3 regions of the Mesorhizobium silamurunense genome follow, and region 2 is predicted to be linked to each of the others. Evidence: predicted binding sites of a transcription regulator. Region 2 holds the regulator's gene; each other region holds the start of a gene.
The links. The regulator PhoB, encoded in region 2, activates phosphate uptake and scavenging genes when phosphate is short. The targets are predictions, from matches to a motif close to TGTCATNNANCTGTCAT.
Positions count from the first base shown of each region.

Region 1: the regulator PhoB is predicted to act here: its motif matches at 2,178-2,194, upstream of ppk2 (polyphosphate kinase 2).
Region 3: the regulator PhoB is predicted to act here: its motif matches at 3,231-3,247, upstream of AU465_RS27670 (PhoX family protein).

Region 1 is NZ_LPVS01000106.1:22,594-28,564, forward strand. Features, by position in the region: gene hemB (porphobilinogen synthase) at 1-217, shown strand, start outside; gene AU465_RS32260 (dihydrofolate reductase family protein) at 371-1,018, shown strand; gene ppk2 (polyphosphate kinase 2) at 1,160-2,080, opposite strand; gene AU465_RS32270 (aldo/keto reductase) at 2,347-3,390, shown strand; gene AU465_RS32275 (glycosyl transferase family 90) at 3,431-4,402, opposite strand; gene AU465_RS32280 (hypothetical protein) at 4,573-4,725, shown strand; gene AU465_RS32285 (DUF982 domain-containing protein) at 4,760-5,020, opposite strand; gene AU465_RS32290 (GntR family transcriptional regulator) at 5,080-5,745, opposite strand; gene AU465_RS32295 (multidrug efflux MFS transporter) at 5,866-5,971, shown strand, end outside.
Region 2 is NZ_LPVS01000070.1:197,377-203,347, reverse strand. Features, by position in the region: gene phoU (phosphate signaling complex protein PhoU) at 1-614, shown strand, start outside; gene phoB (phosphate regulon transcriptional regulator PhoB) at 634-1,323, shown strand; gene AU465_RS20255 (hypothetical protein) at 1,648-1,860, shown strand; gene AU465_RS20250 (ROK family transcriptional regulator) at 2,357-3,589, opposite strand; gene xylF (D-xylose ABC transporter substrate-binding protein) at 3,951-4,991, shown strand; gene AU465_RS20240 (sugar ABC transporter permease) at 5,134-5,971, shown strand, end outside.
Region 3 is NZ_LPVS01000092.1:69,653-75,623, reverse strand. Features, by position in the region: gene AU465_RS27680 (MarR family winged helix-turn-helix transcriptional regulator) at 1-423, shown strand, start outside; gene AU465_RS27675 (GNAT family N-acetyltransferase) at 420-1,100, shown strand; gene AU465_RS27670 (PhoX family protein) at 1,170-3,167, opposite strand; gene AU465_RS27665 (hypothetical protein) at 3,528-3,866, shown strand; gene AU465_RS27660 (phosphatase PAP2 family protein) at 3,934-4,635, shown strand; gene AU465_RS27655 (helix-turn-helix domain-containing protein) at 4,731-5,000, shown strand; gene AU465_RS27650 (DMT family transporter) at 5,033-5,959, opposite strand.

The sequences.
Region 1 (5,971 bases), on a different contig from region 2:
TCTCGACATCATCCGCCGGCTGAAGGACGAATTCCAGATGCCGACCTTCGCCTACCAGGTTTCGGGCGAATATTCGATGATCAAGGCCGCCAGCGCCAATGGCTGGATCGACGGCGAAAAGGCGATGCTGGAATCGCTTCTCGCGCTCAAGCGCGCCGGTTGCGACGGCATCCTCACCTATTTCGCGCCGACCGTGGCGGAGTTGCTGAGGGGCTAGGCTCCCTCCTCTGCCGCTTTTAATTCTCGCTGCGTCGCCCGGACGTCCGCTCGGGTGAGTTGATTTTGCTCGCCGGAGATACTGCTTGCATTCCGCAATCAGTTAAGCTACTCCATAACTGCTTGCAAATTACAACTGGCTTAGGAGGCAACGATGTCCAAGCTGCGTGTCAATGCTTTCACCCTGTCGCTCGACGGCTACGGCGCCGGTCCCGATCAAACTCTCGAAAACCCGCTCGGCGTCGGCGGTGAGAACCTGCATAAATGGATGATCGGCACCCGCACCTTTCGCGAGATGGTGGTCGGCAAGGACGGCGGCACCACCGACATCGATGACAGCTTCACCGTGCGCAGCTTCGAGAATGTCGGCGCCTGGATCCTCGGCCGCAACATGTTCGGGCCGATCCGCGGCGATTGGCCCGACGAGAACTGGAAGGGCTGGTGGGGCGACAACCCGCCCTATCACGTGCCGGTCTTCGTGCTCACCCACCACAGGCGGACGCCGATCGTCATGGAGGGCGGCACGACGTTTTACTTCGTCACCGACGGCATCCATTCAGCGCTCGAACAGGCAAGGGCCGCGGCCGGCGGCAAGGACGTGCGCGTCGGCGGCGGCGTTTCGACCATCCGGCAATATCTCCAGAAGAAGCTGATCGACGAGATGCATCTCGCGATCTCGCCGATCCTGCTCGGCTCCGGCGAGCATCTTTTCGCCGGCCTCGACATGCTGAAGCTCTGCTACCGTTGCACCAGCCAGGTCGCGACGGCGGATGCCACGCATGTGATGATCGAAAGGGCATAAGGGGCTCCCCTTCTCCCCTTGTGGAAGAAGGTGTCACCGAAGGCGACGGATGAGGGGTGTTCCAGATTGGCGATAACCCTCATCCGTCTCGGCGCTGCGCGCCGATCCACCTTCTCCCGCAAGGGGAGAGGAGAAGTGCTCTCAGTACTTCTCCGGCACGTAAAGCTCACGCGGCAGCACCTGGCGCTCGTATTCGGGATTGAAGACGCGTTCCGGCAGCGTGATCTCCTCGTGCGGCACCTCCTCATAGGGCATCTGCTGCAACAGGTGGTCGATGCAGTTCAGCCGCGCCCGCTTCTTGTCGTTGCCCTCGACGATGAACCAGGGCGCTTCCTTGATGTTGGTGCGGGCAAAGGTCTCTTCCTTGGCCTTGGTGTACTGCTCCCAGCGCACCCGCGACTGCAGGTCCATGGGCGACAGCTTCCACTGCTTCATTGGGTCGTGGATGCGCATTAAAAAGCGCATCTGCTGCTCCTCGTCGGTGATGGAGAACCAGTACTTCACCAGCGTGATGCCCGAACGCACCAGCATGCGCTCGAATTCCGGCACGTCGCGGAAGAATTCTTCCACCTGCTCGGGATTGGCAAAGCCCATCACACGCTCGACGCCGGAGCGGTTGTACCAGGAGCGGTCGAACAGCACGATCTCGCCGCCGGCTGGCAGGTGCGGGACATAACGCTGGAAATACCATTGCGACTTCTCGCGCTCCGTCGGCGCCGGCAGCGCCACCACTCGGCAGATGCGCGGATTGAGCCGCTGCGTGATGCGCTTGATGACGCCGCCCTTGCCAGCGGAGTCGCGGCCTTCGAAGACCACGACCAGCTTCTTCTTGTGGTAGGCGACCCAGGACTGCAGCTTGATCAGTTCGGACTGCAACCGCAACAGTTCGCGGAAGTAGGTCAGGCGCTCGATGGAAGGCGGATGCGCGTTCTTGTAGATCCTGGCGATCTCGAGCGACAGCGCAGGCTCGGAAATCTCCAGCTCATAATCCTCGTCGAGCGTGTCCTCGAGCTCGGCCTCCAGCCAATCCTTGGCTCCGGAATTCGTTTTGAGTTCGTTCATTGCGCAGCTCCTGCCTGTCGGCCACCATCGCCTCGGATGCCTTCCAGCCATTGGCCGGAAACGCAACTCCGTAAGCCGACTGAGATACAGGCCCGCAATGACGGTTTTATTGCAAGCGCACACCGGCAACCGGGGATAGCCGATATGTGATCGGTCCGTATCGATGGCGAGGCGACAAGCCGCTCGAATTGTCCTACAAATGCCCCCGCTTCTTTCCGGCGCACGCCACGGCGCGCCTCTTCAAAACAAAATCGCGAGGACCAGACATGGAATACCGCACCCTTGGCCGTTCCGGCCTGAAGGTTTCGACATTGACCCTTGGCACGATGACCTTCGGCGGCGCGGGCCCGTTCGCCGCTGTCGGCAATTCCGATCTTTCGGAGGCCAGGCGCATCATCGACACCTGCATCGACGCCGGCATCAACCTCATCGACACCGCCAACGTCTATTCGAACGGCATTTCCGAGGAGATCGTCGGCGAAGCACTCGGCGGCAAGCGCAAGAACGATGTGCTGATCGCCTCCAAGGTGCGCATGCGGATCGGCAACGGCCCCAACGACGAAGGCCTGTCGCGCCATCATCTGATCCGCGAATGCGAGAGGAGCCTGAAGCGGCTGAAGACCGATGTCATCGACATCTATTTCCTACACGAATGGGATGGCGTCACGCCGCTGGAGGAGACGATCGCCGCGCTCGAGACTTTGGTCGGCCAGGGCAAGGTCCGCTATGTCGGCTGCTCCAACTATTCGGGCTGGCAGGTGATGAAGGCGCTCTCTATCAGCGACAGCCACCAGCAGCCGCGCTTCGTCACGCAGCAGATCCACTACACGCTGGAAGCGCGCGAGGCGGAGTACGAGCTGCTGCCGATCGCGGTCGATCAGGGCCTTGGCGTGCTGGTGTGGAGCCCGCTGGCCGGCGGCCTGCTTTCCGGCAAATACCGCAGCGACAGCCCGACCGCGCGCCAGCTCGGCGGCTGGTCCGAACCACCAATCCGCGACGAGGACAGGCTGTGGCGGATCGTCGACGTGCTGGTCGAGATCGGCAAGGCGCGGGGCGTTTCGGCGGCGCAAGTGGCGCTTGCGTGGCTGCTCGGCCGCCCGGCCGTTTCCTCGCTGGTGATCGGCGCCCGCAACGAAACCCAGCTCAAAGACAATCTTGCCGCGGCAAGCCTGACGTTGTCCCTGGACGAACGCCTGCGCCTCGACGCCGTCAGCAGGCCGCCGGTGCTTTACCCATACTGGCACCAGCAGTTCACCGCCAAGGACCGCTTCGGCCCGGCCGATCTGGTGCTCGACCGCAGCGACATCTGAAAGCTTTGCGAAAGTGTCCCGCGCCCGAAAAGGCGCGGGATCAGCCCGATATAAACCGCCAGACTTCCGGGTCGGGTTCGATCTGGCCGCTCAGCACGAAATATTTGTAGAGGACGAGCAGCGAGACCGCCCGCTCGTCCTTTTCGTTGCTGAACCGGCGGCAATAAGCGTTGGCTGCCGTTACGATGCGTTGAGCTTCCGCCGGATGCTTTTCGAAATAGGCGATCTTGTCGGCGACGTCCGAAAAATCCGGCGCCAGCGGCGCGTAGTGCACATTGGCCTCGAGTTCAGCTTCGGCGAACCAGGTCTCGTAAGTCGGAGGCGGCATCAGGCAGAGCGAATTCGAGCTCATGATCCATTTCAGGTTCGTCGCCACGTCGTTGCCTTCGAGCGAGACTATGTAGCGGAACTGCCGCTGCTGCGGGATCGTGAGATACGGCTTGCGGTAGTTCTCCGGCGCGCTCGGCTTGGGCGAGCCCACATCGCAAAGCGGCAGGTCGCGCACGGCATCGACGAACCGCTTGCGGATCGGATTGTTGAAATCGCCGCGCCAGACCGCCATTGGGCGCTTGTCGGCGAAGGACAGATTGTCCCTTGGCATGTTGAAATGGCGGAACTTGTCGAGCTTCATGATCACGGCGTTGCCGTTGCCGTCGCGGATCGGCCGATCCTTGACGATTGCCGGCATCGCCGGCACGTCGACGACATCGCCGAACTCGAGATCGATGAGCAGGTCGCGATCGAAGTAGCGGGCGAACTCCTTCAGGTCGTAATAGTACATGCTCCCGAATTTGGGTATTCGACCGGCCGGGATGGCAGCCGGGCTCGGCACGAAGCTATGGTCGAGCTTGTTGTAGTAATTGACCCGGTCGCGGACCGTTTTGCTGGAGAGCTTCGCCTGCTGCAAGCGGCCGGCCAGGCGCTGGCGAAAGAGAGCCTGCGGCACCACATCGCGCGTGATGTTGCGTACGAAATAAAATACCCGCGCTGCGGTGCGTAAGGGCGAGGCCATGCGTCCGTCGTTTCAGTAGTGCGGTGTTGTTCCCCGCACCTCCTACAGCATTGCGCCGCACATCTTGCAAGCCCCGGCCGCGATGCCCAGGCAAGCCAGCCGCGCCTTATAGCTGTTGTGTTTGGCGGCCAATGCTCCTAGCAAGGACGCACAAAATGAAAGGAAGCGATATGGCCCGAGCACCGAATTACGGTCAGGAACGCAAGGAGCGCGATCGGCAAAAGGCTGCCAAGAAGGCCGAGAAGCTGGCGGCAAAGGCCGCAGCCAAGGAGCGTTCGAGACCCGAGGACAAAACCGACGTTGGAGCGGAGGCGACCGAATAGAGCCCGGCAGCCAGTCCGGTACGGGTTCGGTGCGCTAGCCCGGCGCCTTGTCGCTGACGAAGACGTTCACTTCGCGGGCTGCGGCAATGAAAGCGCGCCGCGCGCCCATAGCGGGCTTGTCGCCCGCCAAGGCATCGTGACAGGCCTGCAGCGCTTCGCGGTGCTTTGGCGTGCGCTTTCCGGGCCAGCTGTTGAGCAGGTAATCCGAAGCCTCGCGGGCCGAGCGCAAGAGCTGATTGGGCCCAGCCGTGGCCGACTTGACGGTCACCGGTATTTCAAAACGGTTGTTTTCCATCGCCGCTCTTACGCCATCGACGTGTGCGAAGCGAGGCCCAAAATGCCTGCACGGGCCAATCAAGCGGCAACGACGGCGAAGCCCCTGGCCCGCAGGCCGCGCCGGTCGTCATGCAGCGACGTCACCAGCCGGTCGCGGCTGCCCGTGATATGGGCCGAGAGCAGCCGCGCCGCCTCGTCGGCGTCACCAGCCCGCACGGCCGCCAGGATGGCATGGTGCTCGGCCCAGGCGCGGCCGAGAGCCGCCTCGTCGCGCACTTCCAGCCAGCGCGCGCGGGAGAGCCTAGTCATTGCATCGCGGACTCCCCTAAGCAGGAATTCATTGCCGGAAAGCCTGGCCAGCTCGATGTGAAAATCCATGCCGACGCGGTGCCATTCCTCGCGCGGCGTGTCGGCGTCGCAGGAATCGAGCATCGCCGCGATCACTTCGACACCGCTGCGATCCTCAAGCGCCGCCGTCAACCGCACCGCCGCCACCTCGACAGCCTCGCGATAGACGGCGATCTGGCCAAGCTCGGCGAGATTGATCGGCGCCACCGTCCAGCCGCGGCCGTCGCGGCCTATCAGCCCTTCGGTCTCAAGGCGCAGCAGAGCCGCCCTGACCGGCGTGCGTGAGGCGCCGAAGCGGCTTTCGATCCAGCGCTCGGTCAGCCGCTCGCCCGGGCCGATCTCCAGTCCGAGGATCATCTCGCGGAGCTGCCTCTCGACATTCTGCATCTGCGACATCGTCGTTCCGCTCTTCTTCGGCGCCGCATTGACAGCGGCTGGGTTGAGGTTCATGAGGATACCGCTGTGGTATCCCCAAATGGTATCCAGAACAATCCAGGATTTTCGGACAGGCAGAAAATGGCTGAGAATGGCGTGGAACAGAGCGACTACAACATCCATTGGCGGCGCAATCTCGCGGTCTGCTTCGCAGGCTCGTTCAGCACGCTGATTGCCATGACGCTGC
Region 2 (5,971 bases):
GCGCGTCGACCAAGGCTCTGCTGAACTCCGACAACGCGATGGCGCAGCGCGTGGTCTCCGACGATGCCATCATGGACGCGCGGCAGCGCGAGCTCGACGATCGCGCCATCACGCTGATCGCGAAACGCCAGCCGATGGCCGACGACCTGCGCAGCGTGGTCGGCGCGATCCGCATGGCCGGCGATCTCGAGCGCATCGGCGATCTTGCCAAGAATATCGCCAAGCGCGTCGGCTCCGTCGGCGTCAGCGCCGCGCCGCGCGACCTATCGCACTCCATCGACTCGATGGCGCAACTGGTGCTGATCCAGGTCCAGGGCGTGATCGAGGAATACACGGCGGGCGACGCCGCGGCGCTCGCCAAGCTCAGGAACGACGACGAGCGCATCGACGTCAAATACACCTCCGTCTTCCGCGAGCTGCTGACCTACATGATGGAGGATCCGCGCAACATCACGGCCTGCACGCATCTTCTGTTCTGCGCCAAGAATCTGGAGCGCATCGGCGACCATGTGACCAATATCGCCGAGAACGCCTACTATGTGCTGACCGGCACGCAATTGCCCGCGAACCGTCCGAAACAGGACGAAACGGCGATGTCGGCGCCGGCGGCCTGACAGCGAAGGTACCTGCTATATGATCGCGCCACGCATCATGGTGGTGGAGGACGAGGAGCCGCTGGGGGTGCTGCTCCGCTACAACCTCGAATCCGAGGGCTATCAGGTCGAGGTGGTTACCCGCGGTGACGAAGCCGAGATCCGCCTGCAGGAGAACGTGCCCGACCTTCTGGTGCTCGACTGGATGGTGCCGGCGGTTTCCGGCATCGAGCTTTGCCGGCGGCTCAGGATGCGGCCCGAGACAGAACGGCTGCCTATCATCATGCTGACCGCGCGCGGCGAGGAAAGCGACAGGGTGCGCGGCCTCTCGACGGGCGCCGACGATTACCTGGTCAAGCCGTTCTCGACGCCGGAATTCATGGCCAGGGTCAAGGCGCTGTTGCGCCGCGCCAAGCCGGAAGTGCTGTCCAGCGTGCTCAAGGTCGGCGACATCGTGCTCGACCGTGAATCGCACCGCGTCTACCGCAAGAAGAGCGAGATCAGGCTCGGCCCGACCGAGTTCCGGCTGCTCGAATTCATGATGCGCCATCCCGGCCGGGTGTTCTCGCGCAGCCAGTTGCTCGACAATGTCTGGGGCGAGACGATCTATATCGACGAGCGTACGGTCGACGTGCATGTCGGACGCCTGCGCAAGGCGGTCAACAACGGCCGCATGCCGGACGTGATCCGGACCATCCGCGGGGCGGGCTACGCGATCAGGGAAGATTAACGATGCGCTGATATGCAGGTGCGGCCGGCCTGCGACCAGCCCGTTTACCGACCGGATTTGATGATCTTCGCCTCGCGCACAAGCGAGTTCAGTTCAAGCCCATCGGGAAGATGAGTTCGAGCGCTTGATTTTCGGGAATGCCGGTATCTTTAACAAGCAGCTGAACGATAGCGTCGACCGGCTTGCTCCTCTCCGGCTCTATTGGCGAATAACAATAACGACCGTCGCGCGTTATCGTTCCGTAAGCATATTTTGATATTGAAAAACGCCGATCTGGATTTATAAAAATCGACGTTTCCCATTGCTTCCCTGAGGAGAGCTGCGATGGATAACGTCCGGAGAAACGAAGCCAAATCCCCCAAAATCGAAGTGATTGAAACCTGCGGCGAATGGTTCGTTCGGGTGATCGAGGATGGTGGAGAAGCCACCACCTCATTCGAGCTTGAGACCTTCGCTATGGTCTATGCCGCACCTCATTCGAGCTTGAGACCTTCGCTATGGTCTATGCCGAAGGCCAGCGATTACGACTTGGTCTAGAAAAGGTCTAGCCCGCACCGGGAGTAGCCGGCTACTCCCCGTGTATGGTCCGGCCTGCGATCCTGTGTCACCAGAAAGAAAGCAGGCCGGACCATCTGGTCAACCCGGACGGACGGGGCCGGTTCCATGCCAGCGGATGAACTCGACTTCCTTTCCTGGAAAATGCTGGCGTTGAGCCGCGACCATTTAAGTCGGGCTTCGGACTGGTACGGATTGAATCGCCTTTTCGAGCGGCGCTGTTGGTGGCAGAATATAGGCAGGGTTATCGAGGGCGGCTGTCATGCCTCTCTCAGGCCACGGCGGAGTGTTCGGTCCCGCTGATCTGGATACGCTCCAGCGGGTATTTGACAGGCTGTGCACCGAGCGCCGGCTAGCCCTAAAGGACAAAGATCAGAGAGAAGAACTCGCTCGGGATGTGATCGGCCTCTTTCAAGACGGCATCACAGATGAAGCCGATTTGTGGCGGGCGCTTTCAAAGCGTCGACGGGCATAGGGTTCACCCTGTCGCGCTGTGTCTCGTCTGTATACCCGGCGCTAAAATCTCCTGGTCGACGAAGGTCAGCGCGCGTATGGCGCAACCTTCGCGGATCAGCGGCAATTCGTTCGGCTCGGTGTCGAAGGAGATCGACTGCGAGTGCTGGCCGCCGGCGGTCTGGGCGATCGCCTCGCGCAGCGCCGGCTCTATCAGGTCGAAGGCCGCGGCGCTGACACCGACCATGGCGACCGGCGCCGGGTCGATGAGCGCGAACAGGCTGCCGAGGCCGAAGCCCAGCGCCTCGCCCGCCCGGCGATAGGCCGCGCGCTCCGGGCCGTCTTTCTCGCGCGCCTTGGCGGCGAGCGCGCGCATGTCGGCGTCGCCGACATCGACCGGCTCGGCGTCCTCGCTCATCCCCATGGCGCTGCGCCAGATGGCGTAGTTGCCAGCATAGGCCTCGACGCAGCCGCGGCGTCCGCAGCGGCAGAGCGCGCCGCCCGGACGGTGGATCATGTGGCCGAACTCGCCGCCTGAGGAATGCGTGCCGGTGAACAGGTCGCCCTTGAGCACCAGCCCCATGCCGATGCCATGCGAGAGCAGGATGGCGATGAAATTGTCGCGATAGCGGTCGGGGTCGCGCCATTGCAGCGCCACCGCCATCATGTTGCAGTCGTTCTCCATGGTGGCTGGAATGCCGAATTCCTTCTCCAGGATGTCGGCGAAGGGAATGTCGGTCAGCGGCGTGATCGGCGACCACAGCATGGCGCGAGCATGGGAATCGGTGATGCCCTGGATGCCCATGGCGAGGCGGGCGACGCTGGCGACATCGAGGTCCGGATCTTCCAGCCGGCGCCGGACGATCGCCGTGCATTCGCCGATCAGCTCGTCGCGCGGCATGGTCAGCGTGTCGAGGCGACGCTGCTCCTCGGCGATGACCTGGCCGGCATAGTCGATGACGGCGACGGAGAGGAAATTCAGCGACAGCACCACCGTCACTACCGCCGTCGCCTCGGGATTGAGGGCGAGGCCGACCTGCGGCCGGCCGCGCTTCAGCGACACGGTCTCGCTCGGCTTGCTCTCGGCGAGGATGCCTTCCTGGATCAGGTCCGCGGAGATCGCCGAAATGGTCGAGTGGCTGAGCCCGGTGGTCGCGGCGATTTCCGTGCGCGACGGCTGGCCGGCCCGGCGCACGGCCGAGAGCACCATGGCGCGATTGCGCCGGCGCAGGTCGTCGTGGCGGATTCCGACCGACATTTTTCCTTCCTTCCGGGCAGCGCGGCCTCTTTGATAATGCATGGGCCGTTGGCGACGCGCCAGATCGGTTCAGTTCCGGATATAGCTACCGAACCGCCCTGGATTCGCTTCATTCCGTTCCGATGGAAAGCGGTTCTGCGCTTCCCTCCGGAGCCGTTGCAGAATAGTGGCAGAAGCGGCCGAGACTGTCATTATTTATTGCGAGCCTCGAAATAAAGTTCGCGGCACCTCAAAAACCATCAGAATCGCAGTTGACAGCGCTTCCGCGTTGGATCAGTATTTTTTCGAGGCTCGAAAAAAAGCCTCTGTGCCGGCCTTCGGGCCAGTCTGGGTCGCGCCGCAAGGGCGCAGGGAGGAAATCATGAAGAGATTCGCAGCCGCCATACTGGCGGGTGTCGCCATGTCGTTGACACTGGCGTCGGTCGCAGAGGCAAAGGACAAGGTAATCGGCGTTTCGTGGTCGAATTTCCAGGAAGAGCGCTGGAAGACCGACGAAGCGGCGATGAAGAAGGCAATCGAAGCCGCAGGCGACAAGTATATCTCCGCCGACGCGCAGTCCAATCCGGGCAAGCAGCTGACCGACGTCGAGAGCCTGATCTCGCAGGGCGCCAACGCGCTGATCATCCTGGCGCAGGACGCCTCGGCGATCGGGCCGGCGGTGCAGAAGGCGCTGGACGAGGGTATTCCGGTCGTCGGCTACGACCGCCTGATCGAGAACAAGGACGTCTTCTATCTGACCTTCGACAACAAGGAAGTCGGCCGCATGCAGGCCCGCGAGGTGTTCAAGGTCAAGCCGGAAGGCAACTACGTCTTCATCAAGGGCTCGGGCGCCGATCCGAATGCGGATTTCCTGTTCGCGGGCTCGATGGAAGTGCTGAAGGAAGCCATCGACAGCGGCAAGGTCAAGAATGTCGGCGAGGCCTATACGGATGGCTGGCTGCCTGCCAACGCGCAGAAGAATATGGAGCAGTTCCTGACCGCCAACGACAACAAGGTCGATGCCGTCGTGGCGGCCAATGACGGCACCGCCGGCGGCGTCGTCGCGGCGCTGACGGCGCAAGGCCTGGCCGGCACCGTTCCGGTGTCGGGCCAGGACGGCGACCATGCCGCGCTCAACCGCATCGCGCTCGGCACGCAGACGGTGTCGGTGTGGAAGGATGCGCGCGAGCTCGGCAAGAACGCCGCCGAGATCGCCTCGCAGCTCGCCGACGGCAAGAAGATGGCCGACATCGCCGGCGCCAAGGACTTCACGACGCCCGGCGGCAACACCGTCAAGTCGCTGTTCCTGACCCCGGTCGCGATCACCAAGGACAATCTCAACGTCGTCATCGACGCCGGCTGGATCAAGAAGGACGAAGTCTGCGCGGGCGTTGCCGCGGGCGCAGTCGCGGTCTGCAACTAATCCGGCCGACAGCGGTCCAAAAACGAGCGCCGGCCCAAAACCGCGGCGCTCGTCCAAGGGCTTCCCGCTTCAACAAAGCCGGGAAAGCAAATAGCATCGTGGTCCGGCATCCGCGCCAGACGGCAGCCGGTGGGAGGATATCATGACCGATACGACCTCTGATACGCCGGCCAACCCGGCCGCGGATCGCGCGCGTGCTTCCGAACTCAGCGCCGTCGGCCGTTTCCTCAAGGCGACCGAACTCGACACCCGCATGCTCGGCATGGTCGGCGCGCTGCTGATCATCTGGATCGGCCTGCATGTCATTTCGAGCCTGCGGCTCGGCGTCAATCCGCTCGATTTCGACAGCCGCACGTTCCTTACACCGCGCAATCTGTGGAACCTGTCGGTGCAGACCTCGGCCGTGGCGATCATGGCCTCCGGCATGGTGCTGGTCATCGTCATGCGCAACATCGACCTCTCCGTCGGCTCGGCCGAGGGGCTGATCGGCATGGTCATGGGCTTCGCCCAGGTGCATTTCCTGGTGCGGATGGTCGGGCTCGAGCTCGGCAATCCGTGGATCTGGGTGCTGGCGCTGGCCATCGGGCTCGCGCTCGGGTTGCTCATCGGCGCCTTTCAGGGCTTCGTCATCGCCTATCTCGAAGTGCCGGCCTTCATCGTGACGCTGGGTGGACTGTTGGTGTGGCGCGGCGCCGCCTGGTGGGTCACCAGCGGCCAGACGGTGGCACCGCTCGACGCCACTTTCCAGCTCATGGGCGGCGGACCGGCAGGCTCGATCGGCGCCAGGTGGAGCTGGATCGTCGGCGTCGTCGCCTGCCTTGCCGTGGTGTTTGCGCTGTTCAACGGCCGGGTGCAGCGCAAGCGCTTCCGTTTCCCGCTGCGGCCGATCTGGGCCGAGACGCTGCTCGGCGCGGTCACCTGCGCGGTCATCATGGGCGCGGTATGGCTGGCCAATTCCTATCCCTGGCCGGTCGGCATCG
Region 3 (5,971 bases), on a different contig from region 2:
CAGCGCGTGCTCGATCGTCTGGATGTGCGGATCCAGTCGAGCCAGTATCCCCTGCTCGCCGCGCTCGACAGGCTGGGGCCGCTGCCGGTCGGCGAGCTGGCGCAGTCCCTCGGCGTCGCGCAGCCGGGCGTGACGCGGGCCGTGTCGCTCCTCACCGACCTCGGCCTGGTCGAGGTCATGCAATCGAACGACGACCAGCGACGCAGGATCGTCTCCCTCTCGGCGAACGGCCAGCGGCTGGTCGACACCGCCAAGCGCGACGTCTGGCCGCGCATCGAGGACGCGGTCGCGCAATTGTGCGCGGACCTCTCCGGGCCTCTTCTCGGCCAGCTCGCAGCCATCGAGGATCGGCTGGCCGCGACCCCGCTCCACCGGCGCGCGGAAAAAGCCAAGGCCGTCGCGCCCAAGGCCGTCGCGCCATGAAACACGTTCTCGACCGTCCCATCTGGAGCGCGCTTGCAACGCGCCATCAGGCCTTCGCGGAAGGCGACAATCTTGCCCGGCGGTACCGGCCGTCGATCGTTCCTTTCGCCGCCACCGCGGCGGACGATGCGGAAAGCCTGCGCGCGCTGGGCAAGCTTCTCCCATCGCTTGAAAGCTCGATCCTGGTTCAGACGGACAGGATCGTCCTGCCTGTGGAGCTTTCCGCGGTTTCGACAGCGTCCCTGGTGCAGATGGTCGCCGAGCAACCGGTGCAGACGGTGTCCGATGAGCGTGTGCAGCGACTGACACGGCACGATGCGGCCGAGATGCTCGCCCTGGCATCGCTCACCAAGCCAGGCCCGTTCACACTGGAAGCCTTAAGCCTCGGCGAGTTCTGGGGCGTGAAGATCGACGGCAGGCTCTCGGCGATGGCCGGCGAGCGCATGAAGCAGCCCGGCTACTCAGAACTCAGCGGCGTCTGCTCGCATCCGGACTTCCGCGGCGGCGGCCTTGCCAGGCTGCTGTCGCTCTTCGTGGCAAACCGGATCATGGCGCGCGGAGAGATTCCCTATCTCCACGCCTATGACAGCAACGCTGCCGCCATAACGCTCTACGAGTCCATCGGCTTCCGGTTGAGAAGCACCCTGAACATGGCCGTGATTCGACGTGCGGGGTGATTGTCGACATGAGAGGAAGGATCCCGGATCACCGGAACCCTTCCTTCTGGTCTGCAGAGACCCGGCCTATCAAACCGCGATCTTGCCGCCGCCCTGCTTGGTGATCGCGACGACGGCCGGCCGCACCGGCATGTCCGGCTTGAAGTCCGGCCAGCGGGTCGACGGGTCCTCGTAGTAGGACGGGCGTCCAAAACCTTCCCAGTCGTCGCCGCCGTCGGCCGGATGCTGGACGGCGACGAAAGCGGTCTGGTCGTCCGGCGAAAACAGCGGGCCGCACATTTCGGCGCCGATCGGCACGCGGAAGAACAGTTTTGAGGTCGCCCGCGCAGCACCCTCGGTGTCGACCGCCCAGAGGCCGTCGGTGCGGCCGGTGGCCTTCGGCCCCTGGCCGTCGGTGGCGACCCAGAGGCGACCGGCGGAATCGACGGCGCAATTGTCAGGCATGCCGAACCAGCCATTGGCGGTGGTCGCTGTCGAGAAGGTGGCGCCGACATCGGCCACCGAGGGGTCGCCGCATTTCAACAGCACTTCCCACTTGCCCTTGGTGGCGGCGAAGTCGCCGCCGTCCTCGACGATCTCGATGATGTGGCCGAAGGCGTTTTCCGCGCGCGGGTTTGCCGCGTCGACCTGGTCGGCCTTGCGCTTCGAATTGTTGGTCAGCATGACATAGACCTTGCCGTTGCCGGCATTGGGCTGGATGTCTTCCGGGCGATCCATCTTGGTGGCGCCGAGCAGGTCGGCGGCGCGGCGGGTCTCGATCAGCACGTCGGCCTGGCTGGCGAACCCGTTCTCCGCCGTCAGCGGGCCTTGGCCGAACACGATCGGCATCCATTCGACCGAGCCGTCCTCGGCGAACTTCGCCACATGCAGCGTGCCGTCGTCGAGCAGGTCCATGTTGGCCGCGAGGTCATTGGGATTAAACTTCCCAGCGGTGACGAATTTGTAGACATAGTCGAAGCGTTCGTCGTCGCCGAGATAGAAGACGACACGGCCGTCCTCGGCGACGATCGATTCGGCGCCCTCATGCTTGAAGCGGCCCATGGCGGTGCGCTTCCTCGGCACCGAATTCGGATCGTTGACGTCGACCTCGACGATCCAGCCGAAGCGGTTGGGCTCGTTCGGCTCCTTGGCAAGGTTGAAGCGGTCGTAATGGGCACCCCATTCATAGGCGCCTTCCGGAATGCCGAGGCGCTTGTAGTTGCCGGCTTCCTTGTGGCCTTCCGGCAATTCGCCCGAGAAATAGCCATGGATGTTCTCCTCGGCCATCACATAGGTGCCCCAGGGGGTGACGCCGCCGGCGCAATTGTTGACGGTGCCGATGACCTTGGTGCCGGACGGATCGGCATTGGTCTTGACGCGATCATGGCCGGCGACCGGACCGGAAAGCGCCATTTCGGTGGTGGACATGATGCGGCGGTTGAGCTTGCCGTCGCGCACCACCTGCCATTTGCCGCCTTCCTTGCGGATCTCGACGATGGTGCCGCCATGCGCCGCCATCTCGACATCGACCTGCTCCCTGCTGAGCGGCGCCACCTCGGCGGCCTTCTTGCCGTCCTTGTCGACGGTCTTGACGATGCCCGGGAACATCAGATGCGGGTTGGTGTATTCGTGGTTGACGACCAGCAGACCATGCTCGGCCGAGCCGTCGATCGGGATATAGCCGACATAGTCGTTGTTGTAGCCGAACTGCCTGGCCTGAGCCTCGGCCGACTGCCTGGTCGGATCGAACCCCGGCGAATCGGCAAACAGCGGGTCGCCCCAGCGCAAGAGCACGTCGGCGTCGTAGCCCGGCGCGACATGGTGCTTGTCGTCGATGCCAGCCTCGAGCTCGTCGAATTTGAAGGCGGAGCCTTCGGTGGCGCGCGCGTCGTCTGCCGCGACGAGCGCAAGCGGGCTGACGGTGGCGGCAATGGCCGAGACGGCCAGCGAACCCTTCAGGAAACCGCGGCGAGAGAAGCGCGCGGCGATGATCTCGCCCATGGTGCGGTTGTCGGTGGGATTGACGGGCGGGCCGTCATTTTCCTCGAGCAGGCTGGTGCGGAAGCGGGTCTCGGGGGATTGGGTCATAAGCTGTCCTCTGGCTCTTGAGGTGGCTGGAACGTGTGACCTGTCGATCCCTATAGGCGGCCGATCACATTTTCGTGACATCGGCATGATTAAACAAGGTCGATTTGCCGACTGACGATTGTTCGCCTCCGGCCGCGCATGCACCGGTGCCAATTACGGGCACAACAACCCGGCGAGCGGATCCAAGAGCGGCCTCGACGCAAAGGCGCCAACCATGGCTGCGAGGCGTATTTTGCGACATCCGGCTTCGATCCCGTCGCAGCGTGCCTCGCCCGACGCGATCAGCTTGACGGCTTCGCGCGCTTCGGAAACAAGAACGGCGACGGGCGCGGCGACGGCCGCTTCAGGAGGGATGAAAACGTGAGTTTCTGGGGATTGGCGCAGCTTGGCGTTTCGACGGTGATCTTCCTGCTGGCGGCGATGGCGGCCAAACAATGGGGACTGGCGCCGAGCCTGGCCAAGATCCTTTTGACGCTCGCGCTCTATTCCGCCGGCAATCTGATCATGCTCCGGCTGATCCGCGAATTCGGCATGTCGGTGTCGTTCAGCCTGTCGGCGGTGATCCAACTGGTGTCGGTGAATGTCGTTGCACTGGTCTTCTTCGGCGAGCGATTGAATGCATTGCAGGCGACCGGCGTCGTGCTGGCGATCGCCGCCGTCGCGCTGATCACGCTCGGGCCCTATATGCAGCGGCTGTAGCTGGACCGAAGGGCATCGAACAAAGTGGGCATCGAACAAAGTGGGCATCGAACAAAGTGGGCATCGAATGAAATCGACCGCCAAGGCGCTGCTCAACAGAATAGAATTCCCGGTGCTTCTGGCCGGGCTGGCGATCGCCTGCGGGCTATGGGGCCTGCTGGAACTCATGGAGGTGGCGCGCGCCACGACCCCGCACGCCTTCGACACGGAAATCCTGCTCGCCTTCCGCCATGCCGGACAGCCGGACAGCCCGATCGGTCCACCCTGGCTTCAAGGCGCGATGCGCGACATCACCAGCTTGGGCAGCTCCACCGTGGTGGTGCTGATCACGACTGCGGCGATCGTCTATTTTCTGCTGATGCGCCGACCGGCGACGGCACTGTTCGTGTTCGTTTCGGTGGCGGGCGGGCAGGTGGTGTCCAGCCTGCTCAAGCACGAGGTCGACCGGCCCCGCCCCGATCTTGTCTCGCATCTCGTCAACGAGACGTCACTGTCCTTTCCGAGCGGCCACGCGATGCTGTCGGCGGTGACCTATCTCACGCTGGGCTCACTCGCCGCGCGCTTCCTGCCGAACCGCAGGACGAAGATCTTCGTGCTCGGCCTCGCCGTGCTCACCACGGTGCTGGTCGGAACCAGCCGCGTCTATCTCGGCGTGCATTGGCCGTCGGACGTGCTTGCTGGCTGGTGCGCCGGCTTCGCCTGGGCCACGTTATGCTGGCTCGCGGCGCGCCTGCTGCAGCGGCGCAAGGTGGTGGCTGACAGCGATTGATCCCGCGCCTATTTCTAAACTCTCGATGATGCTTGAGACATTGTAATATTTATATTATACATCGATACTGCACGTCCAGACATGGATTCCGGCCGATGATGACTGCCGCACAGATGCGCGCTGGGAGGGCATTGGCCGGCATCGACCAGAGAACGCTCGCCGAGCGCGCCGGGGTTTCGCTTCCGACCATACAACGCATGGAAGCGAGCGAAGGCGTCGTCCGGGGCGTTGTCGACTCGCTGATGAAGGTCATCCAGGCACTCGACGAGATCGGGGTGGAGCTGATCGGCGAGAACCAGGCCAGCGAGCGCGGCGGCAGGGGCGTGCGGCTGAAGTCCCCCGCGGCGCAGACCCAGCAGCGCTGAGCCGCAACCGACATCAAACCGTCGCAGCGTCCTCAAACTGCCGCTTCGATCGGCTCGGCAAGCTTCGGGTTTGCGCGCGCGGCGATCAGGCAGCCACAGACGATCAGGCATGCCCCTGTCAGCGTTGTCCAGGCCACCTCCTCGCCGAAGAAGAACCAACCAAGCGCGATTGCCCAGATAAAGGCCGAGTATTCCGTCGGGATGAGATATTGCGCCTCGGCGCGGGCGTAGGACCAACTCATCAGGAATTGACCGGCGAGCGAAAGCACCGCCACCCCGACCAGGGGAAGCCAGAGGTCGTTCGGCAGCGCAACGGCAAGCCACGGCGCGGCGAGACCAAGGATGATTGCGACGCAGAGGTTCTGGAACAGCATGATCTCGATTGGCTTGGCCAACAGTGCCTGTTGCCGGGAGAGGATCAGATTATAGGCATAGAACACCGTCGATACGAGCACCGCAGCCGTGCCAAGCAGGGCATCTTGCGAATGGCTTGCCGCCCCAAACTGGCCGGCCAATATGATCGCGACGCCCGCGATGCCGGCCAGCGACGCCCACACGACCTGCCGCCTTATACGTTCGCCCAACAACAGCGCGGCGAGGAACAGCGCAAACAGAGGCGCGACAAAGCTGAGCCCGATCGCCTCGGCGAGCGGCAACCTGGCGAGACCCCAGAAGAACGACACCAGGACGATGCCGACAACCGCAGCGCGCAGCGCATGCAGCCCCAGCACCGGAAGGGCCGGTTTCGAGCGCGGCCCGGTCGACCAAGCCGTGCCCGCGATCAAGGTCGCGACCATGCTGCGCCACAGCACCGTGTTGTACACGCCTACGGCGATGACCAGGGACTTCATCGCCGCGTCCATCCCGGACAGCAGAAAGATCGCCAGCGCGCATATGAACACCGGGATCGTCGGGGAAACGGCGCAGGTCAGGCTGGATGTCTTCGCGGCTTCGCTCATGCGGCGGACTGC